Regions from separate parts of the Pseudoalteromonas ulvae UL12 genome, predicted to be linked through region 1. Evidence: riboswitches for the same ligand, from Rfam matches in the RefSeq annotation. Region 1 holds a riboswitch; the other holds the start of a gene.
The links. Region 1 has a riboswitch for lysine ahead of lysC (lysine-sensitive aspartokinase 3). Riboswitches for the same ligand answer to the same signal wherever they lie in the genome.

Region 1 (15,337 bases):
TGGCCAACGAACGGTGTGATTCATCCGCTTTGGCTTGTTCAACGATGTTTAAAATTGCATTTTCGTTGTGGTAAAAAAGTTTAACAATTTTTCGCACCCGTTCATCCATAATACGGGCATAACGGCGCAACTCATCAATGTCTTCATCTTGGCCTGCTTGAGTTAAACGCTGGCCTAAACGGGCTAAATCACGCACCAGCACGTGCACTTCTTCAGCAATACCTAAATTTTCTTCTTGTAATAAGTATTGAGCAAATTCTGCGATCGAACGATTGAGCTCGAGCTGAGATGATTTGGCGAGCGGAATAACAATATCGTGTGTGAGCAGGCGGTTGGCTTCTTTAAAAACTTTTTCGCCTGTCCAGCTTGGGTATTTTGCTTTTAAAATGGTTTGCACATCGTGGATGTTGAAATCGGCCATGTTAAAACGGGTGATCAAGGTCTCAATTAGAGGCCAATGTTCAGACAAAATATTGAGTATTTTTTTCGGTGGGATCATAACTATCCACTGCTTGATTAATATCTATTCTGATTTGAGTTACCACGACTAAAATCGTCGGTACACTCCGGTAGTTTTATGTACTTTTAAGTGCTAGACTACGCGCCGCTTGATTGTAACGCAAATATTTTACTTTTCTATTAAAGGTTGTTAACGAAAAATGGTTACCGGTATCATTCTGTCGCTAATTGCACTCGCGTTTGTGCTTATCGTTATAGAGGATATTATCCATGTAAACAAGGCCAAAACCACGCTTTTTTTTGGTACTTTATGTTGGATAATCGCTTTTATCTTCCCAATTCATGGCCAAAGCCCTGAAACTATACAACATGAGCTAGATCACAACATCTTAGAGATAGCCACTTTATGGCTCTTTTTAATGGCTGCGATGACCTTTGTTGCGTACTTAAACTCCAAAGGGTTTATTCAAAATTTAGTACAAAGAGTGATGCCCAAACAAATCAGTGAACGCAAGCTGATGTTTTTGGTCGGCGGCTTTGCCTTTTTGTTCTCGTCGATTTCTGACAATGTTACTGCCACACTTATTTCGTTAGCTGTGGTGATGTCGCTGAAGTTAGATGGTAAAAAGCTCATCAAATACACCACCTTAATTATTTTTGCGGTTAACTCTGGCGGAGTATCATTGATTACAGGTGATGTCACCACTTTGATGATTTTCTTAGCCGATAAAGTCACCATAGGTCATTTATTGTTATTGATTGCGCCAGCGGTTGTCAGTGTGATTGCACTTGCTGGGATGTTATCTGTAGGGATGAATGGCACGGTAGTGTTTGAAGAGCAAGCCAACCGCCGGGTAGAAAAAACCGATATCACCATCGCAGTTATTTTTCTTTCGACTATTTTTGGTACCTTGGCGCTCAGCGTTTTGTATTCTGTACCGCCATTATTAACATTTTTGTTCGGTTTAAGCTTAATGTTTTTAGTCGCACAATTTTTAATGCGCAAAAAAGACGTCAACAAAAAAATCATCGATTATATTCGTGAAATTGAATACGACACCTTGCTGTTTTTCGTAGGAGTTTTATTGCTCGTTGGCGCGATGAAAGAAGTGGGGGTTTTGAAACAATTTACCCATCTGTATGAAATTTTAGCCCCAGAATATGCCAATTACATTATGGGTTTACTGTCGGCAGCTGTTGATAATGTGCCCCTGACAGCGGCGTTGCTCAAAGCTGATATTGCAATGGATGCACGTCAATGGTTGACCTTTACGTATGCCACTGGCGTAGGCGGCTCGATGCTCATTATCGGCTCTGCGGCAGGTATTATTGCAATGAGTAAAGTCAAAGAGCTGACCTTTGTGAGTTATTTACGCCAGAGTGTCTACTTGCTTATTGCTTACACCATTGGTTATGTCGGTTCGTACTTTGCGGGCTTTATGATGACAATGTAAGTGGGCAGCCCTGTTGTCAAATAAATTAATGATTGACAGCTAGACGTCTAAACGTTAGATTTAAAACCCCGCTTTCGAGTGGGGTTTTTATTGCCTGTTTTAGACAGGTAATTCAGAAGAGGTGCGAAGGCCAGGTAGTACATATGAGGACGCGGTGTCTAGTGACTATGTATCGAGGGGGACCTTCGCCGAGGGAAAATGCACACCGCAGTGTTATTTTCTCGGTTTTAGAGGCTGAATCCTCTGAACTGTCACCAATTAATGGTGGAGAGCTTCTGGCAGTGGATTACATCGATTACCTTCAGTACCCTTGCCGTGCAGTTCTCCTTGAGTAGCATTTATTAGCCTTGCTAATAAATAAGGAGACCCAATGAATTCATCTTATGTTGTTGCCAAGTTTGGTGGCACAAGTTTAGCCGATTACCCTGCAATGCAGCGCTGTGCGCAAATTATCCATGACGATAATCATGTTCGCCTGGTGGCTGTTAGTGCCAGTGCGGGTGTCACCAATCACTTAGTGGCGTTAAGCCAAAACAATATTTCTGCCGATGAGCGCCAATCTCATATTGATGGTGTGTTGGCTATTCAAAATAATATTTTGGCGCATTTAACCCTTGAAGCTGATTTAGCCACAGTGTTTTCGCAAACTTTGGCGGAATTTGAGCGTTGTGCTGCAATTATCAGTACCAGCGAACAACATAACGACGAATTACTTAGTTTTGGTGAGCGTTTATCATCGTGTTTATTCAGCCAAGTATTGCGTGACGTTGGGGTGAATGCACAGCGCTTTGATGTACGTACAGTATTAAAAACCGACGCCCATTTTGGTAAAGCCTCTCCCAATGTTGCTGCGACCAAACAAGCTGCTGAGGCTCACTTAGTACCCTTACTGGATGATGCGGTGATAGTGACACAAGGTTTTATTGGCTCTGATCAGCATGGCCGAACAACCACTCTTGGGCGCGGTGGCTCAGATTACAGTGCAGCATTACTGGCCGAAGCGGTTTCGGCAAAAAGTGTCCATATTTGGACCGATGTGGTGGGGATTTTCAGTACCGATCCGCGTTTATGTGAAAAAGCCCGCCCAATCGCAAAACTAAGCTTTGATGAAGCAGCCGAAATGGCCACGTTTGGTGCAAAAGTCTTACACCCTGCCACTATTTTACCGGCCAGCCGCGCTGGAATTAGTGTATTTGTCGGTTCAAGCCGTGAGCCTCATCAAGGAGGCACTTGGATTGAAAAAGAAAAATCGCAGCATCCGGGCATTCGCGCGGTTACTCAGCGTAAAAACCAAATACTCTTGACGTTAAAAAGCCCAGAAATGCTGCTCGCCAGTGGCTTTTTAGCACGAGTGTTTACGATTTTATCTGAGTCGAACATTTCGGTAGATCTCGTTACTACCTCAGAAATCAGCGTGGCGTTGACGTTAGATAATGCGCCCAATGCCAGTCGCCCAGAACTTGATCAGGCGTGTCTAGAGCGTTTAAGTGAGTTTTGTCATGTCACGGTTGAAAACAACTTAACTCTAGTTGCTTTAGTTGGCTCTGAAATTCAATTACGCCAGCACGAAATGAACCTGATGCAAGTGTTAGCTGATTTTAATATTCGGATGATTTGCCACGGTGCGAGCAAACATAATTTGTGCTTTTTGGTTGAACAGACAGAATCAGATGCTGTGGTGCAATCGATTCACCGTCGATTACTTGAAGCATAATTAAAGCATCAGAATGTAAAAACGAGCCAACAGGCTCGTTTTTTGTGTCGGATTATTTATTTAGTGATTTTTCGTTAAATAGTGAATGGTAGATATTTGTGAAAGAAGAGGGAACTGTTAGGGTCTGTTGACCTTTGCGGATTAAAATTTGTTCAAACTAGGAGCGATTTAATCGCGGCGTGAGGTTTGTAACCTAGCGGGCTAAGTCAAAACCGAGCAACAAAGAGTAATTCGCTCCTGGGCAGAACCCGAAGGGCAGCGCCTGTTTGGCATTGATGCTGCGTTATCACCTATTTATGGGGAACACCACACCACATAGGTGCTGCCTTGCCTAAATACCAAACAGACTGCTGCAAATTTAACCCTGAAAGGTCAACAGACCCTAATTAAATCAATTTATTGACAAACTCTTTTCATTGAGTGTAGAGGCTTGGATGTGTTTAAATTCGAGAGGCGAAGCACAGATCAAACTTAAATCAAACTGGTTGATTTGCGTGCTCTGGCTATGTAACTGATTGGATTGAATGAGTTCGAATACGTTAGGGCGTAGCAATTGTGCAATGGGCTTTTTGAGTGTCTTGGCGAGTGCTTCTTTAAGCGTCCAAATCCGATAAAAACAGGCAGCTTGTTGCTCATTAGCTGCACTTTGTTCAATTAGTTCGACTTCGTCTGGATGATAAAAGTGCTTGGCGAGTTTTAAAAAAGCGCGGGGTTTATTGGTGCGCTCTAAATCAAGGCCAAATGCGTGGTTGCCAAGGCTCATTGCCACAGCCACAAAGCCGTTCGAATGGGATAAACTCACCGAAACGGGTAAAAGTTGGTCATGATGCCAAAGCTGTAATTGTCTTTGCTCAGCATCAAAGCGGCTAGCAAACTCGGTGGCGTTTGCGCCAAAGGTGCTCACCAATACACGTTTGATAATCATTCGGCTGATGCAATATTCTTGCTGAGCTTGCTGTTTTTTACGCTGCGCTAAGATGCAATGTTCATCTGGATGAAGAATTTGCTTAAGATTGAGTGTTTGTAGATCGGCATTTGAGCCATCACATAACCAAACAGCCAGCTGTTTTTCTGACAAGCTAAAGTCATCTTCAGTGCCATGTTGAATGGTCAGAGTGTTGGCAAAATAGTCAATTGGCATAAAAACTCAGCAATTAAGTTCAATTGGTTATGAATTATACCTAAGTAAGTGATCCTTGGTACTGTTTTAGCTATATGAAGCGCGTTCAATATGGTTTAATAGCGCAAAATAACAAAAGATGAGCGGAAAATGGCACAACTAAGAGATGGCTTTCAAAGCCGATTAGGTTTTGTTTTAGCTGCAGCCGGGGCAGCGGTCGGGCTAGGTAATATTTGGGGTTTTCCAACACAAGCGGCCAATCACGGCGGTGGTGCATTTTTACTGGTGTATTTTATTGTTATCTTTTTGTTGGCTTTACCGGCTTTATATACTGAGTTGTATTTAGGTCACAGTGCACAAGCAAACCCAGTCGTTGCACTTAAAAAAGCCTGTGCAGAGCAAAGCGCGAAAATGGGCGCGGCTGCGGGGTACATAGGGTTAAGTGGTGCCATCGTCATGCTGAGTTTTTATTCGATAGTCGCAGGTTGGATGATTGCTTACAGTATTGAGCCCATTGCGACATTTTTTGGTTGGCAAGCCCTTGCTGAGTTTCTAAACAGCGATACTATGCTGCGGAACTTTATTTTTACTCCCGTGATTTTATTCTTTACCGCCTTAATTATTCTACAAGGGGTGAAATCAGGCATTGAAACTTGGTCTCGCCGCTTAATGCCCATGTTGTTGCTGTTGCTGGTTGGATTGATTGTGTATATCGGCACATTAGAAGGGGCGATGGCTGGGTTTTCGGCATATTTGGTGCCTGATTTTTCGCAAATTCGCGATCCTGATTTAATTATTGCAGCCATGGGACAAGCGTTTTTCTCTTTGTCGCTTGGGGTTGGTTGTATGATGATTTATGGCTCGTATTTAAAGCCTAATGAAAACTTACCTAAGCTTGCTTTATCGGTGGCACTGCTCGATACCAGTGTGGCATTTTTAGCTGGATTGTTGATTATTCCGGCTATTTTTGTTGCTCAACAACAAGGTGTGGAAGTGTTTCAAGATGGTAAGCTCATTGGTGAAGGGCGCTTAATTTTTGCTGTCTTACCTGAGTTGTTTGCAACTATGGGCCAAATAGGGTTATTGGTTGGGTTTTTCTTTTTTGTGTTGATGTCGATAGCTTCTATTACTTCGACTATTTCTTCGACAGAAATTCCGGTTGCGTTTTTAGTTGAAAATCATCAAGTCAGTCGTAGTAAAGCCACTTGGTTAGTGACCTTAGTCATTTTTGCGTGTTCTAGCTTAATTATTTTAAATTTTGAATGGTTATTTGGCCTAGTCATTCAGTTATTTACACAGTATCAATTGCCGTTAATGGGGCTGTTTTACTTTATTACTGTGGGCTGGTTGTGGCGTCGTGGTAATCAATTACGCGAAGTGACCAGCGGTTTTCATTATTGGTTTGCCCAGTATGTACGGTTTGTTTGCCCTGTTTTAATGACCGCGGTCTTTTTAAACGTCGCGTTTGGTTAGCATAAAAGTTAAGAAAAAGCCGCTCAAGTTGTGATGACTTAAGCGGCTTTTTTATTGGCTAGAGGCTAGAGGCTAGATGTTAGGGCAAAACTTGATTGGTAAAGGGTTGGTTTTGCACTAATTGTTCGATGTTTTGATGAGTGATATGAGCAATTTCTTGTAGTGCCTCTTGAGTAAAAAAACCTTGATGGCCAGTGATAAGGACATTTGGAAAGGTCAGCAAGCGCTGAAACTCATCATCTTGAATAATTTCTTCACTCATGTCTTTAAAGAATAATTCTGACTCTTGCTCGTACACATCTAAACCTAAGTAACCTAAGGTTTTGCTTTTGAGTGCCGCAATAGTGGCACGAGTGTCCACTAAGGCTCCGCGGCTAGTATTAATCAGCATCACGCCTTTTTTCATTTTTTCATACGCGGCATCATCGATTAAATGATGAGTCTCAGGCGTAAGAGGGCAATGTAAGCTGATGATATCGCTTTGTGTTAATAGCATATCCAAAGGGACATAGTTTAGAGTCTCGATACTAGGAGCGGGATCATAAGCTAAAACGTTGGCGCCAAAGCCACTTAAAATACGGCACAGTGCTTGGCCAATTTTACCTGTGCCAATTACACCCACTGTTTTGTTGTGCAAGTTAAATCCTAATAAGCCATTCAGGTCAAAATTACCTTCTTTGACTCGGTTGTAAGCTTTATGAGTTTTTCGGCTCAAGGTCAGCATGAGCGCGATACAATGCTCTGCCACGGCTTCTGGGCTGTAGGCCGGCACGCGAGTGATTGGCAGACCCAAAGAATTGGCGGCCGCGAGGTCAACATTGTTAAACCCTGCACAACGTAAGGTCACAAGCTTAACATTGAGTGCACTTAATGTTGCTAATACCTCAGCGCTGAGATCATCGTTAACAAAGGCGCAGACAACTTGGCAATCTTCGGCTAATTTAGCCGTTAATGTGTTTAATGGTTCAGAAAAAAAACGTAAGGTATGGTTTGCCAGATTGTGGGCATTAAAAAAAGGTTGTTCGTATTTTTGGGCACTAAAAAACGCAATGTTCATCTTATAAAATGCTCTCTATTACGGCACTGATAGCATCTGGCTTAGTACGAGGGGCGTACCGAGCTTCGACTTGACCAGCGCGGTTAATTAAAAACTTGGTAAAGTTCCATTTAATTGCCCGAGCATGCATTAAGCCGCGAGAGTTTGTTTTAAGAAAGTTAAACAACGGAAGCGCATCTGGGCCATTGACAGCGACTTTTGAGAATATCGGGAAGCTGATACCGAATTGTAGCTCACAAAACTGTTTTATTTCATCATTTTGCGCCGGTTCTTTGTTTTCAAATTGATTACACGGGAACGCCAGTACATGAAAGCCTTGCGCTTTGTATTTTTGGTAGAGTTGCTCGAGTGCGACATATTGCGGTGTTAACTCGCATTTACTCGCAGTATTGACTATCAATAGCGGTTGGCCTTGAAATTGTGCAAGTTCAAGCAGCTCACCGTTGGCAAGCGGGGCACTAAAATCAAAAATAGACGCCATTAGGTTTCCTTTTAATGGGTAGGAAAACGAATGAGTTCTCCTTATAATCATGTTAATTATCAGAGTTTAGCAAGCAAATAGGACAAAATTATGTCAATCAATGTTGCCTTTATTGGCTTAGGCGTTATGGGGTTTCCTATGGCGGGTCATTTAACCAAAGCTGGGTATAAAGTCACGGTGTATAACCGTACTATAGAAAAGGCGCTGCAATGGGCCGAGCAATATCCCGGCAGTGTGGCAAAAACCCCAGCACTTGCCGCATCCGGTGCTGATTTTGTGTTTATCTGTGTGGGAAATGATGATGATTTACGTGCAGTCACACTCGGCAACGATGGTGTGTTGTCGACCATGGCGGCCGGTGCTGCGCTGGTCGATCATACGACCACGTCAGCGGATGTTGCTAAAGAAGTCGCCGCTGCTGCAAAGTTAAATGAAGTACAATTTATGGATGCGCCAGTATCTGGCGGGCAAGCCGGGGCTGAAAATGGCGTGTTGACCATTATGTGCGGAGGCGATGAGGCGCTGTTTAATCGTGCTCAACCTGTCATGGCGGCTTACGCTCGTTTTAGCCAATTGTTAGGGCCTGTTGGTGCTGGGCAGTTGTGTAAAATGGTCAATCAAATTTGCATTGCAGGGGTTGTTCAGGGGTTAGCTGAAGGATTGCATTTTGCCCGCTCTGCGGGCCTTGATGGTGAAAAAGTCATGGACACTATCGCTAAAGGCGCGGCCGGTTCGTGGCAAATGGAAAACCGCCATAAAACCATGTGGGCAGGGGAATACGATTTTGGTTTTGCTGTTGATTGGATGCGAAAAGATTTAGGCATCGCCCTAAGTGAAGCCCGCAACAATGGCGCGGCGTTACCCGTTACGGCATTAGTTGACCAATTTTATGCGGATGTGCAAGCCATGGGTGGCAATCGCCACGATACCTCAAGCTTATTGTCTCGTTTAGAGCGCAACCGCGATAAATAAGTGTAATAAGTAAGCGTGAGAGATTAAAAAAGGTGCCGACAGCACCTTTTTAGTTTTTCTTGCTGAGAGTTCACAGTTATAAATTTTGTGCGTAGTGATAGAGGGCTTTTAGAATACTCATGTTGCGTTCATTGCCTTCGTTTTCATGGACCAAGTTTTCGAGGTTCATCATGAATTCTTGGGCATCAATTGATGGACTGTCTTCGCCATGCATCAGTTTGTTCTGACAGTATTTTCGCCATTGTTCAATTTCTTGCGGTGACAGAGTTTCGGGGTAGTTACGCGCGCGATAACGAAATAATAAAGTGTCGAATTTTTTGTCTTCAAACTCAAGGCCTAAGGTGGCTAGATTTTGCGGCTGCGCTTCACGGATAATATCAAACTTATGTTTATCAGCATTGGAAGTAAAGCCGCTATAGAGCTGGTAATCGCAATTATCGCTGCCTGTAAAGTCTTGTTGTGATTGAAATACCTCGGTGACTTTTTCGCGCAGTTCAGGGTGTGCTTTGAGTACAGCCAAGTGTTTTAAACATTGCTCGCGATCGATGCCAATATTAGCCGCGTTTTCTGGCAACAGGGTTTTTGCGGGGGCGACAATCGGGCATTTATTGAGGTGCACGAGTTTTAAGCCTATCGGTTGTTCACCTTCAGCTAACTCACTGCGTTTAGTGTAGAGTTTGCCGCGGATTTCGTCAGCGGTTAATTCAAGCAGTGGGCTGGGATCATGGGTGAGGTTGAAACAAATCACTGCATTTTTATTGACTGGATGAAACGCCATGGGCGCAATCCAAGTTGTACAACCTTGGCTTGCTGGAATTTTTGATGAGGTATGAACCAGCGGCACCATATTGAAAATATCAAATAAATCAGCCACGGCCTTTTTAAAGCGCAACTTAAAGAAAAAATCATACAGTTTTGGCTGCGTATCTTTAATAAGCTTGGCCAAAGCGATAGTTGCTGTGACATCCGATAAGGCATCGTGCGCAGCGGCATGCTCAATGCCGTTGGCTTTGGTGAGCTCTTCTAATTTAAAACTTGGGCTACCATCTTCTTTTCGAGGCCAATTAATCCCTTCAGGGCGCAGAGCATAACAGGCTCGCACTAAGTCAATAATGTCCCAGCGGCTATTGCCGTGTTGCCATTCTCGAGCATACGGATCATAAAAATTGCGGTAAAATGCATAACGACTGACTTCATCATCAAAGCGAATACTATTATAACCAGCCACACATGTATTTGGCTTGGCGAATTCATGGTGAATTTTGGCGATAAACTCGGCTTCAATCAAACCATGTTTTTGTGCATGCTGAGGGGTGATCCCGGTGATTAAACACGCTTGCGGATGGGGTAAGTAATCTGGAGCCGGCTTGCAATAAATAATCAGTGGCTCACCAATAATGTTTAGATCTAAATCTGTGCGCACGCCTGCAAATTGACTCGGACGGTCTTTTTGAGGGTTGGCACCAAAGGTCTCATAGTCGTGCCAAAAGATACTTGGTGTATCGCTGCTGTATTCTGTGGTTGTCATTGCGTTCCAAAGCTCTCATTTTTCATGAGCTTAAGCTCATTGTTTGTTTCTAGCTGTCTTCGTTTTTTTTAGTATTTGAGATCATGTGTGTATAAAGTCGTGGATTCATTTTATGTGAAGCGCGTATAAATAATTGTAGGGCAATTAATGACACTCAACTTCGAAAAAAATATAGGAAAACACACAATCCTTATACATTATCGCACAGAGATAGCTTATCTGTAAGGGTGTCTGTCAGAGGTGGTGAGATGCCAGTTGCCTAAATTATATGTCTGCGATTCACGTTCAGTATATGTTGAGAGCAGAACTTGCCGTTCGTATGGAGTTAACAGTTTAACGGCGTGTGAGGCTTGTTTAGAAAAGGTGATTAATGTGCTGTTGGGGTCGGTTTAATGGGTGAGAGAAACTATCGATATTAGATATTTGATATTTGGTTAGAGCGAGAAACGCTCAGTCAAAGGTGATGATGTATAGAAATCAAGATTTAGCCTGTTTTATATTAGGGCGTGAGCACGGGGTTTTGGCATCGGTTTGAGCTTTGAGAAAAGTTCGTATGTTCGAATTGTAGCAGTGACTTTATGTCGCGATTGGCCGTACTTGTGATTTGTAGGTTGAGCTTTAGCTCGACGGCTATTTAACTGGATTACTCGTTTGCAAATTAACATCTTTGTCGCGCTGGCGACGACAGCCAAAGAGGGGCTAGCGCTGCCCCCTCTCTGGACACTCTCCGCGCCCCGACATCACGCTAAATCCTGCAAATAATCAATTGATGTGAGCGTCAGTGGTGAAGATAGGCCATCCATGGCCAAGCTTCACCTTGCATTTCATCCATGAAATGCCGGACTCATCAATTGCTTATTTTACGGGCGTGATCACGGGGAGATTGTTGGCATCGGTGTATGTTTTTAAATTGGTTGTAGGTGCAAGCCTCGGCCGCTTTTGTAGGTTGGGCTTTAGCCCGAAAGTTATTTAAAAGCGGTTTTCAAATAAACAACTGCTTTTAAATTAAAAAACTGCTTTTCAAATTAACCCCGTTGTCGCGTTGGCGACCAAAGAGGGGCTGCCGCTGACCCCCTCTCTGGACACTCTCAGCGCCCCGACATCACGCTAAATCCTGCAAATAATCAATTGATGTGAACGTCAACAGTGAAGATAGGCCATCCATGGCCAAGCTTCACCTTGCATTTCATCCATGAAATGCAAGACTCATCAATTGTTTATTTCCCGGGCGTGATCACGGGGGAGGTTGGCATCGGTGTTATTTGCAAGCTGTTTGTCTAAACGACTTTATGTCGCGACAGAGTTTGTTTGTGATTTGTTCAATCAATGATTTCTAAACAGAAGTCATTCAATCCATCACTAATTTCGATACCGATTTGTATTGTTTCATAATGAAAAAGATTTAAAATCAAAGGGGTATTTGTAACTGTCATGTATTTTTATTAAGCAGGGGAAACTCTTGAAAACACCTCCAACACCTCCAACACCTCCAACACCTCACAGATACCGCAAGAAAACCAATCTAAAACCCCGATTTAAAATCTCACCTCAAAACAGCCTAAACGATTGAATCAAAATAGGAACTCAGTTATGGTTCAAAGACTAATTAAAATAACTTGAAAACGAGTAAATCTACAGGCTCGTTAGCTACCCATCAATGAACATGGACGTAATATGAAAGTTTTATTTATCATATCAATTATTTTCTTTTCTACATGCAGCAATGCTGTAGTGAAGAGACATGATGTTCCCCCTGAAAATTATGTCATTGATAAAAAGCCTGAATATCTAATAGATATGCCCCATGAAGGACATGCAGTATTAATAAATTCACAATGGGTTGTAACTGTAGCACACACTATATTTTATGATTATGTTGGTAAGGATTTATTAATTGGTTCAAAAGTGTATGAAATTGAAAGCGTTCATATACATCCAGATTACACCCAACCTAATAAAGATTTACTTAAAGGTGATTTAGCGCCACTAATGAATTTTTTCGAATCGAGAAGTGATATAGCGTTAATCAAATTAACTTCAACTGTTAGTGGTGTAGAACCAATCAATATATATTCTGGTAAAAGTGAAAAAGACAAAACAATTACAGTCTATGGTAGGGGAGCTACTGGGAACGGATTAACTGGGGAAGACCCAGATACTAAATCACTTCGTGTGATGAACCAGTTTCAAAATATTGTTGAAAGTGCGAAAGGTAACTGGTTATCATTTAACTTTGACGAACCAGAAAACGCATTACCACTTGAAGGTATGCATGGTTCAGGAGATAGCGGTGGTGCTTCTGTTATCTTTCAAGAAGGTGTTCCTTTTCTTGTAGGTTTATCAAGTTGGCAGTTAGGGCATGGCGATATATCTGATTTTAAAGGTGGTTTGTATGGTACTACTGCTTATCAAGTTAGGGTGTCAAATTACCATGACTGGATATTAGGTGTATTGGGTAGCTAACCCATCTGAACCAATCTCTCGTCAATAGGCATTACTTATCTTTTTGACCGCGCAAGCGGTCAAATCCAAATCAATCAATACATTCATCTACTTCATCTGTCGGTTAGCTGTTAAATCGTGGTGCTTTTTTAATAACAGTATGCAAACACATATAGAGGCTCTCTTAATACGATCTTATCGTTACCTAACGCTTTTCACTCTTTTGAAATATCAGGGGGCACTTCGTCTAAATGGCTTTAGAGGGCAGGGCGACGCAGGAAGCCAAAGCCGAGAGGTTTATCGGTTAACCCTAAGATGGCACTATTCAAGTCATAGGTGCTTTTTGCACCGTTAGTTTTAGGCTTATTTAAGCTGTAAATGACATTGTTGATTGTATAAATGCAGAGCATTTTGGTGAGTCTGTTTTTATGAAGCAAAGATGATCTATATCAATTTTAAGTAAAAGCACTAAAATCAAATTTTCATTATTTACTTAGCTTTATCAGTTGGTTGAGAAAATACAGGGTTTTAATTGCTTGTTTTTCAAACAGTCGTATGCTTGTTATTTATTGGATACCTTTTTAAACTAGCTTTTATTTTTTGGTGGAACTCTCATGCAACTCCCTACCGTTGACTACCTTGCAGATGATGCTGCGCAGCAATTTGTTGAATCTTTACGTAATACTGGTTTTGGTGTGTTAAAAAATCATCCGATCCCACAACAGCTTGTTGAATCAATTTATAATAATTGGCAGGCTTTTTTTAATTCTGAGCAAAAAAATGATTTCTTATTTAGCAAAGAGACTCAAGATGGTTACTTTCCGCCGTCTGTTTCTGAAGTGGCTAAGGGGCATCAAGTCAAAGATATTAAAGAGTATTATCATGTGTATCCGAAGGGGCGTGTGCCTGCACAATTAGAAGCAGAGATCCGTGAGTACTACCGATTAGCCAGTGAATTTGCGGCGCAATTACTCAGCTGGGTACAAGATAATTCTCCCGCCGAAGTGAGCCAGCATTTTTCCATTGATTTAAAAGACATGATTGCTGACAGTGAAAAAACATTACTGCGTATTTTACACTACCCACCAATGACAGGTGATGAGGAGCCGGGAGCGATTCGTGCAGCAGCCCATGGTGATATTAATTTACTTACAGTGCTACCTGCGGCTAATGAGCCGGGTTTACAAGTCCAAACCCAAGACGGTGGCTGGTTAGATGTTCCCTGTGATTTTGGTAATTTGATTATTAATATCGGAGATATGTTGCAAGAAGTGTCAGGTGGTTATTTTCCTTCAACAATCCATCGAGTGATAAATCCAAGCGGTAAAGCGAGCGATAAATCACGGATTTCTTTGCCATTATTTCTGCACCCTCATCCTGAGGTCGTGTTATCAGAGCGCTACACCGCGCAGAGTTATCTTGACGAACGATTAAGAGAGCTGGGGGTTAAATAAATAACCTAATGAGTATTAGAGCACCACAGTTGCTCGTTATTATTGATAATTGTAAAGAATTTGCGTGTGAGCAATTTGAGTTTTACACGCAAATTCCCCTTCTTTTTTGCTAAAACCACTGCTTGAATGGCTGTCTCAGCCTGCTGATGTTAAATCATACCGCCTAGTTTCTTTTTCAGAATATAAGCTGTTAAAAAGATTGTCTTAATTTGAAAAGTCCTGTAATTAGAGTGTGTTGCTATTTTCTGAGGGCGTTTTTAGCTGAACTCTTCAAACTGCCTTTGTGACTCACTTTGACTGTGTTATCGGCTTGTTATGTAGAAAAACTACATTGCAAAGCCTCTGACTTGTCTCAATGAGTAACAATTTGCAGTAAAAACAACCTTGAAAGAGCAACAGACCCTAGTTTATTCGTAAAGTATTATCTATACATAATATCAGTAGAGATTGCTTTAATGGTGAAGCGATTTTTTATTTTAAGGTGATTAAACTGTGCCAAAATCATTTGTCTTTTGTGGAACTGAGATTGCGCTTGGCAGCCGTTCTCAAATCAATATCCCGGTGGCAAAATTATACACAGGAACCGATATGTCGATTCCTGTCACGGTGATCCGTGGTAAACGTGCTGGACCCAATTTATTTATCAGCGCGGCGATTCATGGTGATGAGCTCAATGGCATCGAGATTATCAGACGTTTGCAAAGCCAAGAGGCATTAAAATCGCTCAAAGGCACCTTGATTTTAGTCCCTATGGTGAATGTATTTGGTGTACTTAATCAAAGCCGCTATTTACCCGATCGCCGTGATTTAAATCGCTGTTTTCCGGGCTCTCAAAAAGGCTCACTAGCAGGGCGTCTGGCCAATTTATTTTTAAAAGAAATCGTTGAAAAATGCGATTATGGCATTGATTTACATACAGGGGCGGTTCATCGCAGTAATTTGCCTCAAGTGCGAGCCAATCTTCAAGATGAAGAAACCTTGGCGATGGCTGAAGCGTTTGGTGTACCTGTGTTATTAAATTCAAACTTACGTGATGGATCTTTGCGCCAAGCTGCTGCCGATAGTGGGGTTAAAATCTTACTGTATGAAGCAGGTGAAGCATTGCGATTTGATGAGCTATGTATTCGCGCCGGCCTAAGAGGGGTACTCGATGTCATGCGTCATTTGGGCATGTTACGTAAGG
Region 2 (15,337 bases), on a different contig from region 1:
GATGCCGCCAGATATTTGAAAGAGTCTGTAAATGCGGAAACAGCAAATGATCCGGTTCATCAATCTGAATCACGGATTGCAATACTTCATCAATTAACAACCATCGCAGCTGTTTAAATTGTCGTACTTGCACATTTTGGCCCAAATGTTTATGCCAATAAATCAGCTGGCCAATTTCATTGCAATGACGAATGAAGTGGGGTTGAATCGCGCCTGTTTCGGCTTGCACATATTTCATAGTCTAATCAGGATAGTAGAGCATTTTATCTCTGTCACGTTTTGTGCCAAAGTGGTGCAATATGACTATTTTATCTCAGTGGTAATTGATGTAAGGTGAACCACAATCACACCCAGTGAAAAATAAAAAAGTCTTTATAAATCAAAGAAGGTGTCAATATGTTTCAGGTTACGACTCCGCAAAGTAGTCAAGATTGGCAAGATTATTACCAGCTGCGCTGGCAAGTATTACGCGCTCCTTGGCAGCAGCCTCGCGGCTCAGAGCAAGATGACTTAGAGCAAGATTCAGAGCATCGCTTTATCCGTAACACGCAAGGTGAAGTGTTGGGAGTGGCGCGTTTGCATTTTAATAATCACCAACAAGCACAAGTTCGTTATATGGCGGTTGCTGAGCAAGCGAGAAACCAGCACATCGGAAGTCGCTTATTACATGAGTTAGAATTAATTGCGTGGACACAAGATGCAGAGCAGCTCGTTTTATTTGCTCGGGAACGTGCTCTGGCCTTTTATCAACGTCATGGTTATGAAGTTGCAGAGAAAGCGCATTTGGCCTATGGCGATATACAGCATTTTAAAATGGTAAAAAATAGACCCTCTGAACCGGGTTGGTTCCGTCATCCGGATTGGACGCAAGTACTACAAAATACATGGCGTGAAGCAATTCCAATTAGTGATGCGATGGGGATAAAAGTGCACAGCTACACAGACTGGGAATTCTCAACTCAGGCTGATTTTGCGGCCAATGTGAATTTACACGGCTCGATGTTTGCGGGTTCAATATATAGCTTAGCCACGTTAACAGGTTGGGGGGCGACTTATTTAGCGCTTAAGGAAGCTGGATTAGAAGGTGATATCGTGCTGGCTGATGCCAACATTAAATATCTTAAGCCATTAAAAACAACACCTCGAGCAACGGTGGTACTCACTGAATGTGAAGGGGAGTTAAGTGCTATTACTCAAGAAGGTAAAGCGCGCTTTACTGTGCCCGTCACTGTATTTGATGGCGAGCGTAAAGTGGCTGAATTCATGGGGCAATTTGTGGTGATTCAACCAAACTGATCCTGTCCGGTTGCTTTCGACAGCGCCTTGTTGATACAAGGGCGCTGTCTGGTCATTTATAATAAATCAGTTAATAAAATGCCGACGCCGAACCGCTCGATATCAGCGTTATAATCAATTAAGCTCTCGCCATAACCATTAAAATATTGCGCATAACCACGTAATCTTCCCCAAAGTGGAAATGACCAGTCGAGCTGGATAGCTCCGCGATTATCAGAACTGATGTTATTGCGAGTCATAAAGCTAAATTCATGCTCTTGGTAGCGATAAGCACCAGAAAACTCCATATAACCCATGTACTTATAAATATCTGGATTATCATCTCCTTTGGGATCCATAGGATCTGATTTTTCATTTTCAGGAATGCGGTACCAAGGCTTCAAGCTAAATACAAAACCACGGTTTTCCCAAATAAAATCAGCATAAATACGATTCCAAGAGCGAGAGTTGGGTTGGCTGCGGCCGTTTGATTGGTGGACAGCGCCAAGAACAATGGCCATCTCATCACCCCAAAGCACATGCTTTTTATCAAGAAAGTTTATCCAGAAAATTTCCGGTTCGTAATTGGTTTCACGAAACGGTGAGGAGATTTCTTTATTATAAACTTGCCAATAAGACTGTAATGTAAAACCAAAATAAATCGCCTGATCTTTGTCTGAAAAATCATTAAACAAAGGCACCTTTATTGATAGCTGGTATTTGGCCTCTAGGTTATCCAGTGGTTCTTCTTTGTTATCATCAAGTCGGTCATAACGATTGAAAGGTGCGGAATTAGGATCATCCATGTAGGTCAGCGGTAGAATATAATTTCTACGGTGCGGCGTAATGACATTACGATTATCTTGTGAATAATGCTCGCGAGCCATACGTTTATCTAAAGCTGTGATTGCACGTGCCTCTTCAGGATTTTGGCAATTTTGCTTAATTTGTCCAATGGTCCGGCTATCATCACTGGTGAGCAGTTCAGTTAATACACATTCTTTAATTGCATCTACTTTTTCTGTCGGTGCTGGAGCTTCATTAGCAGATAACAAGGTGCTGTGGGCGCTTAACCAAAACAAAAATAGGGTAATCTTATTCATATTGTTATTATTTGTCTGTCGTTATGAATGAGTAGTATATCGTGATGAGAAAAAAAAGTATTAACTTCGTCAAAACAATCATGATGAAAGGCGCTAGGTAGTTATTGCAGAACCATATAAAAAGAAAGGCTGCGACATACATGTCGCAGCCTAGATTTGCCACGGGATACATGGCTACTCTCACGCAATTAGAGTTCGGTTACTTATAATTCGGTGTAATTGGTAAAAAACTTGTACAGTTCAGTGCCTTGATTGACGCTCGCTGAAGCAAAATGCAAAATTGCGATTGCATCGTGGTCATAGGTCAAAGTGTGTAAAGGGGTTTCACTTAAATAGCGCTCCATGCGCAAAATATTCGCAATCGGATCACCTGCTTTGATATGACTCCCTAATGGTGCCAAATACTCCACCATGCCCCCCATAGGCGCATAATAAGCAATATAATCATCAAGGTGGCAGGCGTAACGGGTCATTGTGACCGGGCGATATTGCCCATTGTTAAATGTTTCTTTATACGTGAGATAACTTAAAATGCTGAGCGCGTCTTCTTTGGCGGCAGCGAGATCGATTTTTTCTTGCGATCCTAATTCAACAGTAAATGCTTCAACAGCAACATCAAACTCTCGACCTTGTTTGGCAAAGGCGTGACTTAAATCCCACCATGGGCAAAAACTCGCTTCATCTAATGCCCCTGCAAAACCGTTATCAATCAATAGGACATGCTCAATGTTGAAATAGCTCGCACTGTTTTTTGCATAAGTTGGGCAGTATAGGTGCTTGCTTGAAATCGGCCCTGTGTGCAGATCAAGAACGATATCAGCATGATGTGCGAGGCGCTGCAAATTATAGGCGATGCGTTGGCCTGTTGTGAGCTGATAAGCTGGACCACTGAGTTTATCATCAAGTGTATTGATTATCGTTTGGCGAAACTCCTTGATAACAACGTCGTGGCTACTGTGAATATGTTGCGCCGCAAATTCATCAACTAAGTGGGTTGTATCATAATACATGCGGTTCCAATTAGTGCCGGTAATTGGGTCAAAACGCCCGAGAGTGAATTCACCTGATTTTTGGTTGCAACCAATCGGATTCGCATAAGGAACTAAGGTAAAGTCAGCACGTAAATCAAGGTGTTTAAGTTGCTCTAGTAGCTGGTAAATAACGGCGTTACCTTGCACTTCGGCACCATGCATATTGGCTTGGATAAATACATGGGGCCCGCTGCCATCTCCTTTGATCCGATAAACCGGTATCGTCAGTGGTAAACCATTGGCTATTTCGCCGACTAAGATGTTTTCTTGACTGATTTGATTCATGGCATTATCTCAAATAGTAATCAGCACTTTCGCTTTGACGAATACAGCTGACAACCTTGTTCTCTATTACATATTCAGCAGCGAGTTCATGGCATAAAAAATAAGGCATGCTCTCGGTAAATCCGTATGCACCGACTTGGCTAAAGACCAAATGATCGGTGTTATGCACATCATTAGGTAGCAAGTGCTCACCTAGGCTGTCGAGCGCAGTACAAAGCGGGCCGTGTACTAGAAACGCCTGTGTAGGTGCTGACGAATGGCGCAGTAATTGCGCCGGAAATGCTTGATTGGTCACCGCAGGGCGTAAAATATGATGAATGCCACCGCGAGTAATCAATTGGTGATGACCAAAATTCTCTTTTTGTTCAACCACAGGATTGATGTAATGGCCGCATTCTCCCACTGCATAGCGACCCAGTTCCATCCAAAGCTCTTTGACGCCAGCCGCTTGCTTTATGGTTGCAAGCGCATCAACTAACACAGGCCAATTTAACCGAGCGTCGTTTGTTTGGTAGGGGATGCCCAATCCGCCGCCTAAATCGAGTACATCAAGTTGAAACCCTAACGTTTGCGCTAATTGCTGCAAAGGAGGCACCATTTGCGACCACAGTTGCGCAAGTTTTTCGGTACTGAGCAGATTGCCCCATTGGAAAATATGTAAACCGACAAAGTTTAGCTGGGGGTAATCGGCAATGGTTAAGGTCTGCCATTGCTCACAGCCTAAACCAAATGGCGTTAAGCTATTGCCTCCTAGCGGGTTTTTTTCGCCATCAGGCCAGCGAAGCTGAACCCGAAGAAGAATATCGAGTTTCACTTCGTTGTCTTGTGCCGCTTGATTAAGCCACGTGACTTGATTCAAGCTCTCAGCAACAAAAGTGCGCACGCCTGCGCCAAGAAAGTGCGCAATTTGTAGCTTACTTTTTGCAGGGCCGGTATTGAGCACTCGTTCGGCAGCGATCCCTTGTTTTAATACCTGATTTAGTTCACCACTGCTGGCGACATCAAAATTAAAACCGCATTTATCTAAGGTTTGGATCACCTTTGATAACGGGTTCGCTTTCACTGCGTACCAGAGCTTGACCACATTTTGTTCCGTCAACGGCTTTAGGTGGTTACTTAGTTGGTCTAAATCATAGATAAAAAATGGGTTCTGCTCAGTCTCAACCAATTGGTTGATATGACTACGAACATGAGTGCTCAAAAAACTCATTAACGTAATACCTCTTCCAGTGCTAATGATGCATTTGATTGCTCGTCGCGATATTTCACAATCAAAGCACAGGACATGTTTAATCCTTGATTGCGACCCCATTCACTTGAAGCAGGGCGAGAGCCGGGGACAACAATCGCATATTCTGGAATTGCTTCACCACGTTCAAGTTGACGCTCATTCACGCAGTCATACACAGGGATAGTCGCAGATAAACGGACACCCGGAGCGAGGACCGCACCTTTTTTAACGACTACACCTTCAACAATGACGCAACCTGCACCAATAAAAGCGTCATCTTCAATCACTACTGGGCTTGCACCTACTGGCTCAAGTACCCCACCTAATTGTACCGCGGCACTCAGGTGAACATTTTTACCTACTTGCGCGCATGAACCGACTAATGCATGACTATCAACCATAGTGCCGCTGTCGATGTATGCACCGATGTTGACATAGGCTGGAGGCATAATAATGGTGCCCGAGGCGACGTAAGCGCCTGGGCGTACACTGCTTCCACCTGGGACCATACGTACACCGTCTTCAGCTGAAAAGCCACGTACAGCAAGATTGTCTTTATCAACAAAACCACCAGGGAATTCAATGTTAGTGCCATTTTTAAAGACATCTAAAATGCCTTTTTTCACGTCAACATTGGCATGCCAATCGCCATTTTCATCTTGTGTTGCAGCACGTACAGTGCCCGCTTCTAAATTTTGTAATAATGCTAACCAGCTCATGAATAGTCCTGTTTAGTTAAAAGATAAGATAGTGTGATTTGCTGCATCAATAGCGGCATGATCAGTTAATTCGGTGTGAGTTAAAGGTGGGCGTAAGTCAGGGCAATCAATACGTCCTTGCTTATGCATGAGTACTTTAACGGGAATGGGATTAGCGACAGTGAATAAGCTGTTGATTGCGCGTGACCATTGACTAAATAAGTTCGGATAGGTGCCAGCGAGTGAACGGCGCACAAATTCAGCTGTTTGCTTTGGCCAGGCGTTGGCCGCGACAGAGACAAGTCCCTTCGCTCCAGCTTGAGCAAAATAAGGCATCAGGGCATCATCACCACTGTAAATCGCGAGTTCTGGGGCTATTGAGCGAAATGCTTCAAATTTCGCGATGTCACCGCTGGCCTCTTTCATTGCCCATAACGTTGAATGATGGCTTAAATTGGCGAGTACCTGCGGGTCAATTGCGACTGCACTTCGCCCTGGTACGTTATATAACATACAAGGGTGAGCTGAGTTTGCCAGTAAGGTATCAAACCAGTGTGTTTGGCCTTGAATACCCGGTTTTGCGTACAAAGGAGAGCCAAGCAAGTAAGCATGAATTGGCATGTCGTTACAAAACTCAAGCCATTGCACTTGCTGCTTTAAATTAAAGCCACCGACAGCAACCATGAGTGGCACATTGGGAGCTAGATTACACACAAAACGGACGATCTCTTGTTGCTCATCCATTGTGAGTGCAAGCCCTTCGCCGGTGCTTCCGAGTAATAAAATACCATTGTTGGCTTGAACTTGTTCAGCTACAAGTTGCGCTAAGCCATTAAAATTAATGGTGTCTTGTTCTGTAAACGGCGTAATTAAGGCCGTCCATAATGGATATTCAGATAAATCGAATTGTTGGATCATCTCTACCGAACTCATAACACGTCGATAGGATGCAAATGATGAGAAGTCATATCGCTACCGAACATATAAAATTCGAAGAGCGAATGGACTTAAATAAAATAAAGCGCATGGCCTTATTTTCTAAGACCAGAAGCTCTCCACCAAACATACAACAGCATCGCTGTTATTGGTGACAGTCGCTGGGATTCAGCCCAGTCGCCCGAAATTGTATTGCAGCAAACAATACGCATTCTCGGCGTTAATTCCCCTCATAAGTGGTCAACGGAGTTTGCTCTCCTCGTACTTATTACCTGAATAACGCACCTCTTCTAGCCCTAAAGTATCTGCTATGTTGCGATGCAAATACTTTGTAATAGGGTGTATGGCGCAAATTGAAACATTTTAGCCATCTATATGTCAATAATGATTTATTAAATTTTATGCAATGGCGCGGGTGTTAGTGTGTTTTTAGAGGCGTTATTAATCTTGAGAGTATAAAAACCATCAAATTAAAGTTATTAAAAATTAATGTGTTAATTGTTGGCGCTTGTGTTTTTAGACGTAGAAAGAAAAAAAGCGGCACGAGCCGCTTTTTTTGCATTTTTAGGTGTGGTTAGTGGCGAACTCGAATATCACCAACACCCACTTCGAGGTTTAAAGTGAACTCGCCTTGGCCGCGGTATTGAATTTCAGAGCTGACCATCTTGCGGTTTTCTTTAATTTCATTCACTAAACCCGTTACGCGAGTATCACCCACTCCTGAGTCTAAATCGATGCGCTTAAAGTCATTTAATACGGTATCAACACGAATTGAACCCACGCCTACTTCGATATCGGCAGAATTGGCTAATTTGTTCACTTCTATGCTACCAACACCTAAGTTGATATCTATTGCTGCCGAGCGCGGAACTCGAAGAGTCCATTCTTGTTGCAAATCATCCTCATCGATTTCAAGTTTCACTCTATTGTCGGTCACTTTTTTAGATAAAGTGATATTTGATAAGTCTTGGCTTGACGAAAACCAACCATTTTTCTTTGGTTTAATCTCTATTTCAACTTCGAGTTGGTTGCTGTCAGTGACTTCAATCTCAAGACTGCCAACTGGAAAATTAATATGTAAGCTCTGTTGTTCAGTCATAGTGAGATTTTCACTGATCCGCTTTTCGCTATCGGCCAATGCCGCAGAAGCAAATAAAATAGAAGCAATTGCGATGATGTGTGTGGCTAGTTTCATGAGTGGTCTTCCTGAATCATTATTTGTAGTTATCTATTAAGACGCAGCATCGGTGCAAAAAGGTTTAAATAAATTTAAAATTTTATTTGTATATTGAATTCAATTTTGCGTGTAACATAAAATTAATCTATGTATGCTGTTGTCCTAAGTGGAGTGAACGATTCATCTTACACATAACAATTGAATAAAAAATCCTTTTAATGTGATTTAAATTGCTTTTTAGGGTGTTTTTTTTCAAAACTAGGTTTTTATTTGGATTGAATTTATGGTTGACTTGCCGAGGCGAAAAGGTTACTAATAAAAAGGTAATCAACGCAGGTGATGATGCCCTGCTTAATAAAATGAATTTTGGTTAACAATTTAATGTCTAAAAACACACTTTCTCTAGTCCTTATTATTATCAGCGTGGTGATTATTATCACCGCGGGGGCGAGTTAGTGTCTAAGTAAAATTGCTTAACTACCAACCCTCCGCACTGAAAAGTTCGGGGGGTTTTTTGTTTCTAGGTGTTGTGAAAAATTAGTAAAAATTAAAGGGTTAAATACGATGACAGGCGCGCAGTTATTAATAGAGTTACTAGCCAAGCATGGCGTTAATGAGGTTTTTGGTTATCCGGGTGGAGCAATCATGCCTATTTATGACGCTCTGTATGGCGCGCCAATCAAGCATTATTTAACTCGTCATGAGCAAGGTGCCGGATTTGCTGCGGTAGGTTTTGCTCGCAGCACCGGCAAGCTCGGTGTGTGTTTTGCGACCTCGGGGCCAGGTGCGACTAATTTAATCACATCACTTGCTGATGCCATGATGGATTCAGTGCCTTTATTAGCCATCACAGGGCAAGTGCCAACGGCTGCGATTGGATCCGATGCGTTTCAAGAAATTGATGTTTTAGGGATGTCGTTGTCATGCACAAAACACAGTTACTTAGTCGAGCGAGCAGAAGATTTAGCGGAAATATTACAAGAAGCAATACATGTTGCACAGTCTGGACGTCCCGGACCAGTTTTAGTTGATATCCCAAAAGACATTCAGTTAGCGCAAGTGCCGTTCCATCCATGGCTTGCAGCGGATGATTACAAGCCGACAGTCAACATGAGTGAAGTTCAAAAGGCCAATAATTTGTTAGCCAATGCCGAGCGACCGGTAGCATACATAGGTGGAGGGGTGCAGTCGGCTGACGCTCAAACGCATTTAATGGATTTTTTAACCCGTACGCAAATGCCTGCAGTTTCCACATTAAAAGCATTAGGGTCAGTGTTACCTGAATATTCATTGGATATGGGCATGCTTGGCATGCATGGCGGACAAGCTGCCAACATAGCAGTGCAAGAGTGTGATGTTTTAGTCTGTATTGGTGCTCGTTTTGATGATCGTGTTACGGGTAACTTAGCTAAGTTTGCCGCTAAAGCGAAAGTGATTCATCTCGACATTGACGCTGCCGAAGTGGGTAAGCGTAAGCCAGTTGCTGCCTCTTTGGTGGCCGATCTAAAAGACTCATTACCACACTTACATACACCATTAACTAAAGCGGCGTGGCAGACACATTGTCAGCAGATGATGAAAGAATATGCTTGGCGTTATGATTACCCAGGTGAGAAAGTTTTCGCACCATATTTACTGAATACACTTAGTAAAATGATGCCTAAAACGGGTGTCGTTTGTTGTGATGTGGGCCAGCATCAAATGTGGGTGGCGCAACATATGAAGTTTCGTCATCCGAGTAACCATTTAAGTAGTGGTGGTGCTGGCACGATGGGGTTTGGCCTACCTGCAGCCATCGGAGCGCAAATCGCTCGGCCAAATGATTTTGTGATCACGGTATCCGGTGACGGCTCCATCATGATGAATATCCAAGAGCTTGCAACCATCAGGCGCAATAATTTACCAGTCAAAATATTGATCCTTGATAACCAACGCTTGGGCATGGTGCGTCAATGGCAGCAGCTATTTTTCGATGGCCGTTATAGTGAAACAGACTTATCGGATAATCCTGATTTTGTCGCGCTTGCAGCTGTGTTTGGTATTCCTGGGCAAACCATCACCCATGCGAACGAAGTCGATGCGGCGCTTGAGAAGTTAGTAAATTCAACCGGCCCTTATATTTTACATGCTTGTATTGATGATAAAGAAAATGTGTGGCCACTTGTCCCGCCAGGTGCAAGTAATGAACAAATGATGACAGAGGTGCAATCATGAAACACTATTTACAAGTCGAACTGAAAAATCAGAGCGTTGCTGTTGAACGCTTTTTACGTGTGACGCGTCATCGTGGATTTTCTCTAACTCATATGCAACTCGAAGCAAAAGATGAGCGTTATTTAGTGAATTTTACCGTCGATAGTGATCGCCCTATATATTTACTGACACAGCAGCTGAATAAACTGATTGACGTCAGTTTTGTTGAACACCAATTACAACAGCAAGCGGGTTAATTCATCGCTTAATTATAATTTTACCGGTTTGCCGGGTACTTTATTAACAGGAAAGCCTTTATGTCACAACAGTCAGAATTTATTTGGTTAAATGGCAAGATGATCCCTTATGAGCAGGCGACAACGCATGTATTGAGTCATGCAATCCATTACGGAAGCTCAGTGTTTGAAGGGATCCGAGCATACGACACACCAAACGGTCCGGCCATTTTTCGATTAACTGATCACATGAAGCGCATGTATGACTCGGCGAAAATATATCGAATGGAAATCCCTTACTCGCTTGAGGAATTAATTCAAGCCTGTAAAGACACGGTGGCGCAAAATGGTTTTAAAGATGCTTACCTTCGTCCTTTTGCATATTTAGGTCACGTAGGTTTGGGGCTTAACCCGAAATCACATATTGCTGATGTCTCGGTTGCTGCAATGCAGTGGGGCGCATATTTAGGTGAAGACAGCCTTGCTAACGGGGTCGATGTCTGTATTTCTTCATGGAATCGTTTAGCGCCGAATACAATGCCAACTGCAGCCAAAGCGGGAGGCAATTATTTATCTTCTCAGCTGATTTCTGGTGAAGCTAAGCGCAATGGTTATGTTGAAGGAATTGCTCTTGATACCAATGGCATGCTAAGTGAAGGAGCGGGAGAAAACCTTTTTGTTATCAAAAATGGCGTGTTATTTACCCCACCGACGACAGCATGTATTTTGCCTGGTTTAACGCGAGATACCATCATGACCTTGGCTAAAGAGTTTGGTTATGAAGTACGCGAAGAAGCAATTGCCCGTGAAGCCTTATATTTGGCTGATGAGTTTTTTATGACAGGCACAGCTGCAGAAATAGTCCCTGTAAGAAGCGTAGATAGAATTCCAGTTGGAACAGGCGCTCGAGGACCGATCACTGCAAGATTACAAAAAGCATATTTCGATTTGGTTAAAGGGCAGACTGACGACCCTCATGGCTGGTTAGAGTACGTAAACGTATAACATTAATTTTTGGGAATGAGGACTAGGAGATGCGTCTCCTAAAACACAGAGGTAACTATGGCTAAATTAAGAAGTGCAGAAACAACTGAAGGTCGAAAACGCGCAGGAGCACGCGCTCTTTGGCGTGCGACAGGGATGACAGATAAAGATTTTGGTAAACCGATTATCGCGGTTGTTAACTCATTTACTCAATTTGTGCCTGGACATGTTCACCTCAATCAACTGAGTGAATTAATGGCACAAACCATCACCGATGCCGGTGGGGTACCAAAAGAATTCAATACTATTGCCATTGATGATGGGATTGCAATGGGACATGGTGGCATGTTGTATTCATTGCCGTCACGGGATTTAATCGCTGATTCGGTCGAATATATGGTTAATGGTCATTGTGCTGATGCCATGATTTGTATTTCAAACTGCGACAAAATTACACCAGGGATGATGCTTGCTGCTTTGCGTCTAAACATACCAGTGATTTTTGTATCAGGTGGCCCAATGGAGGCGGGGAAAACGCGTTTGGCTGGTATCGATATCAAACTTGATTTGGTTGATGCGATGGTCAAAGGCGCTGATTCGACTGTGAGTGATGCGGATTCTGAACAGGTCGAACGTTCTGCTTGCCCAACGTGTGGATCATGCTCGGGTATGTTTACGGCAAATTCAATGAACTGTTTGTTAGAGGCCATCGGGTTAGCGTTACCAGGTAACGGTACTACCCTTGCGACTCATAAAGATCGTAAACAGCTCTATGTCGAGGCGGGTGCGCGAATTGTCGATTTATGTCGTGAATATTATCAAAAAGATAACGCTGCTGTATTACCCAGAGCGATAGCTAATCGCACTGCATTTATGAATGCTATGGTAGTCGATATTGCGATGGGTGGATCATCAAATACAGTTTTGCATTTATTAGCGGCTGCGCAAGAGGCGGGCGTTGACTTTGATATGTCTCATATCGACGCATTATCTCGTAAAACACCATTTTTATGTAAAGTGGCCCCAGCGACACCCGATTACCACATTGAAGATGTGCATCGTGCTGGTGGCATGATGGCGATTATTCGTGAATTAGGTAAAGCGGGTTTGGTTGATTTATCGGTTGATCATGTGGCGGGCATGACGATGGCTGACTTAGTGAAAAAATGGGATGCGACTGATCCCACAAATGAAGCTGCTCAGAAATTCTACCGTGCAGGCCCTGCCGGTATTCGCACCACCAAAGCCATGAGTCAAGAGTGTCGTTGGCCTGAAGGGGATAATGATCGCGAAAACGGATGTATCCGCAGTGTTGAAAATGCGTTCCGACAAGACGGTGGTCTTGCGGTTCTTTACGGAAACTTGGCAGAAGATGGTTGTATAGTTAAAAGCGCCGGTGTGGTTGATGAGATGCTGCATTTTGAAGGGCGTGCAGTAGTCTATGAATCTCAAGATGATTCAGTAGCCGGCATTTTAAATGATGAAGTAAAAGCGGGTGATGTGGTTGTTATCCGTTATGAAGGGCCTAAAGGTGGACCAGGGATGCAAGAAATGCTGTATCCGACCAGTTACTTGAAATCAAAAGGATTAGCCGAAAAATGTGCGCTTATCACAGATGGGCGTTTTTCAGGCGGCACGTCAGGGCTATCGATAGGGCATGTATCACCTGAAGCTGCTAGCGGTGGCGCGATTGCTTTTGTTGAAAATGGCGACAAAATCATCATTGATATTGCAACACGTCAAATTCAACTCGACCTCAGTGAAGAAGAGCTTGCAGCGCGTAAGCAAAAACAACTTGATCGCGGTAAGTTAGCATTTAAACCTCTTGACCGTGAACGATATGTTTCATCAGCATTAAAAGCTTATGCATTATTGGCAACCAGTGCGGATAAAGGGGCGGTGCGTGATTTAGCTAAATTAGAGGAGCTAAGCTGAAATGGTGTCAAAAGAGCTTGAGTACTTCAGAGCAATTATCCAAGCCAATATGGAGCCATTGGCTAAATTGACTCAAGTGAGTGACATGCCAAGTTTAGAAAAAAAACTGGGCAATAAAATTTGGTTAAAACGCGAAGATCAGCAGCCTGTTTATTCGTTTAAGTTGCGTGGTGCCTATCATAAATTAAAGCAACTACCTGAAAAATCTAAAGTTGTCACTGCCTCTGCAGGTAATCATGCCCAAGGTGTGGCACTGAGCGCCAGTTTTTTAGGTCACACAGCTAAAATAGTGATGCCAGTGACGACACCAGAAATTAAGGTCAATGCTGTTAGAGATTTAGGTGGGGAAGTCATTTTGCATGGCCATCATTTTGATGCCGCCAATAGCTTTGCTTTGAATCTAGCCGAGCAAGAAGGTGCGGTGTTTGTCCCGCCGTTTGATGATCCTGATGTTATTGTGGGTCAAGGCACGATTGCACGAGAGTTAATGCAGCAACTCCCAGAGTTAGATGCTGTATTTATTCCGGTTGGTGGCGGTGGATTACTCGCTGGCATGTCGGTGTATATTAAATCGCTGCGCCCTGATATTAAAGTAATTGGCGTAGAATCAGAAGAAAGCGCATGTTTAAAAGCTGCGCTGGAAGCGGGTCACCCCGTTGAGCTTGAACGGGTGGGAAGCTTCGCCGATGGTGTTGCAGTGAAGATTATCGGCAAAGAAACGTTTCGTTTAGCTCAGCAATTTTGCGATGAAGTAGTGACGGTGAGTAGTGATGAAATTTGTGCCGCCATGCAAGATGTCTTTGTTGGAACCCGAGCTGTCGCTGAGCCTTCAGGGGCACTCGCGCTGGCAGGATTAAAAAAATGGGTCAGTGACAATCAAGCGCGCAATATGAATTTAGCCGCTGTTTTGTCTGGCGCTAATCTTAACTTCGACCGATTACGCTATGTTGCAGAGCGCACCGCTTTAGGTGAAAAAAATGAAGCGTTACTTGCTGTCACTATCGGTGAAGAAAAAGGCAGTTTCCGCAAATTTTGTAAAGCGTTAGGTGGGCGAGCGATTACCGAGTTTAACTATCGATACAGCGCTGTCGCGATGGCACAAATTTTTGTTGGTGTGGGTTTGCGTCGCGGCCAAGTGGAGTTAGATGAGTTAAAAAATGAATTAACGACACTTGATTATGATTTTGCTGATTTATCTGATGATGAATTAGCTAAGCTCCATTTGAGATATATGGTTGGGGGAAAGCCCGATCAAATCTTACAAGAAAGGTTGTTTCGTTTTGAATTTCCTGAATATCCGGGGGCGCTTGAGCGCTTTTTAGATACCTTAGGTACAAATTGGAATATTACTTTATTTCATTATCGCAACCATGGTGCAGCCACGGGCAACGTGTTGGCTGCGTTTGAGATCCCGGCAGAAGACGATAGCGCGTTTTCGGAGCATTTAGCCCGTTTAGGTTATGAATACCAAGAAGAAACGTGCAACCCATGTTATCAACGATTTTTGGCGGCAAATGTTGAGCGTCTCGCAAATGTAGGATAAACGAGCCGTGTACAAATTAAGAACGCTGCAGATTGTGGCGTTTTTTTTTATTTATCAACTATAGTTTAAAGTCATAAAGCACAATGAATTCAGCAACAAGGATTGTATGCGAACCTTACTCATCGGGTTGTTTTTTTTCTTATCGCCTTACCAAGTCAAAGCTAATGATAGCGTTGTGTTGCAATTAAAATGGCAGCATCAATTCCAGTTCGCGGGTTATTATATGGCAATTGAGCGGGGTTACTATCACGAGCTGGGTTTAAATGTGACCATAGTTCCTGCTGCGCCTCAAGATATCGATACGATCCCCAAAGTGGTGTCTGGTCAGGCTGATTTTGGTATCGCCAATTCCGGCTTGCTTTTACATCGCATGGAAGGCGAGCCATTAGTGGCCATGTCGGCTATTTTTCAAAGTTCACCATATTGTTGGTTGGCAAAAACAGATCAGGGGATTAGAAATGTCGCTGATTTTAAAGGAAAACGAATCGCATTTTTTAACCAAAAAGAGGGGGCAGAGCTATTTGCTATGTTGTCTCAGCACGGCTTGAGTGCAGCTGATTTTGTTTTAGAAGATAAGAAAGTCACTTTGCAAAATTGGATCAATAATGAAGTGGATATTTTGAAGGTCTATGCCACTAATGAACCGTTTTTACTCAAGCAGCGGCAAATAGGTTTTCATTTGTTTTGCCCTAAAAAGCATGGCTTAAATG

Region 2: it holds a riboswitch for lysine, as region 1 does, so the genes downstream of both, dapA (4-hydroxy-tetrahydrodipicolinate synthase) here and lysC (lysine-sensitive aspartokinase 3) in region 1, are expected to answer to the same signal.

Annotation. Positions count from the first base shown of each region.
Region 1 is NZ_AQHJ01000026.1:107,587-122,923, reverse strand. Features, by position in the region: gene PULV_RS07845 (hypothetical protein) at 1-499, opposite strand, end outside; gene nhaD (sodium:proton antiporter NhaD) at 660-1,913, shown strand; lysine riboswitch at 2,022-2,196, shown strand; gene lysC (lysine-sensitive aspartokinase 3) at 2,284-3,627, shown strand; gene PULV_RS07830 (4'-phosphopantetheinyl transferase family protein) at 4,019-4,768, opposite strand; gene PULV_RS07825 (sodium-dependent transporter) at 4,898-6,220, shown strand; gene PULV_RS07820 (2-hydroxyacid dehydrogenase) at 6,300-7,277, opposite strand; gene PULV_RS07815 (glutathione peroxidase) at 7,279-7,758, opposite strand; gene PULV_RS07810 (NAD(P)-dependent oxidoreductase) at 7,849-8,730, shown strand; gene sbcB (exodeoxyribonuclease I) at 8,807-10,258, opposite strand; gene PULV_RS07800 (trypsin-like serine protease) at 11,933-12,721, shown strand; gene PULV_RS07795 (isopenicillin N synthase family dioxygenase) at 13,315-14,154, shown strand; gene PULV_RS07790 (succinylglutamate desuccinylase/aspartoacylase family protein) at 14,647-15,337, shown strand, end outside.
Region 2 is NZ_AQHJ01000029.1:89,036-104,372, forward strand. Features, by position in the region: gene PULV_RS12840 (spermidine synthase) at 1-238, opposite strand, end outside; gene PULV_RS12845 (bifunctional GNAT family N-acetyltransferase/hotdog fold thioesterase) at 397-1,296, shown strand; gene PULV_RS12850 (phospholipase A) at 1,353-2,378, opposite strand; gene PULV_RS12855 (succinylglutamate desuccinylase/aspartoacylase family protein) at 2,582-3,694, opposite strand; gene PULV_RS12860 (PLP-dependent decarboxylase) at 3,699-4,904, opposite strand; gene PULV_RS12865 (2,3,4,5-tetrahydropyridine-2,6-dicarboxylate N-succinyltransferase) at 4,904-5,644, opposite strand; gene dapA (4-hydroxy-tetrahydrodipicolinate synthase) at 5,657-6,541, opposite strand; lysine riboswitch at 6,664-6,857, opposite strand; gene PULV_RS12875 (hypothetical protein) at 7,134-7,754, opposite strand; gene ilvG (acetolactate synthase 2 catalytic subunit) at 8,301-9,950, shown strand; gene ilvM (acetolactate synthase 2 small subunit) at 9,947-10,186, shown strand; gene PULV_RS12890 (branched-chain amino acid transaminase) at 10,247-11,170, shown strand; gene ilvD (dihydroxy-acid dehydratase) at 11,228-13,084, shown strand; gene ilvA (threonine ammonia-lyase, biosynthetic) at 13,086-14,627, shown strand; gene PULV_RS12905 (ABC transporter substrate-binding protein) at 14,734-15,337, shown strand, end outside.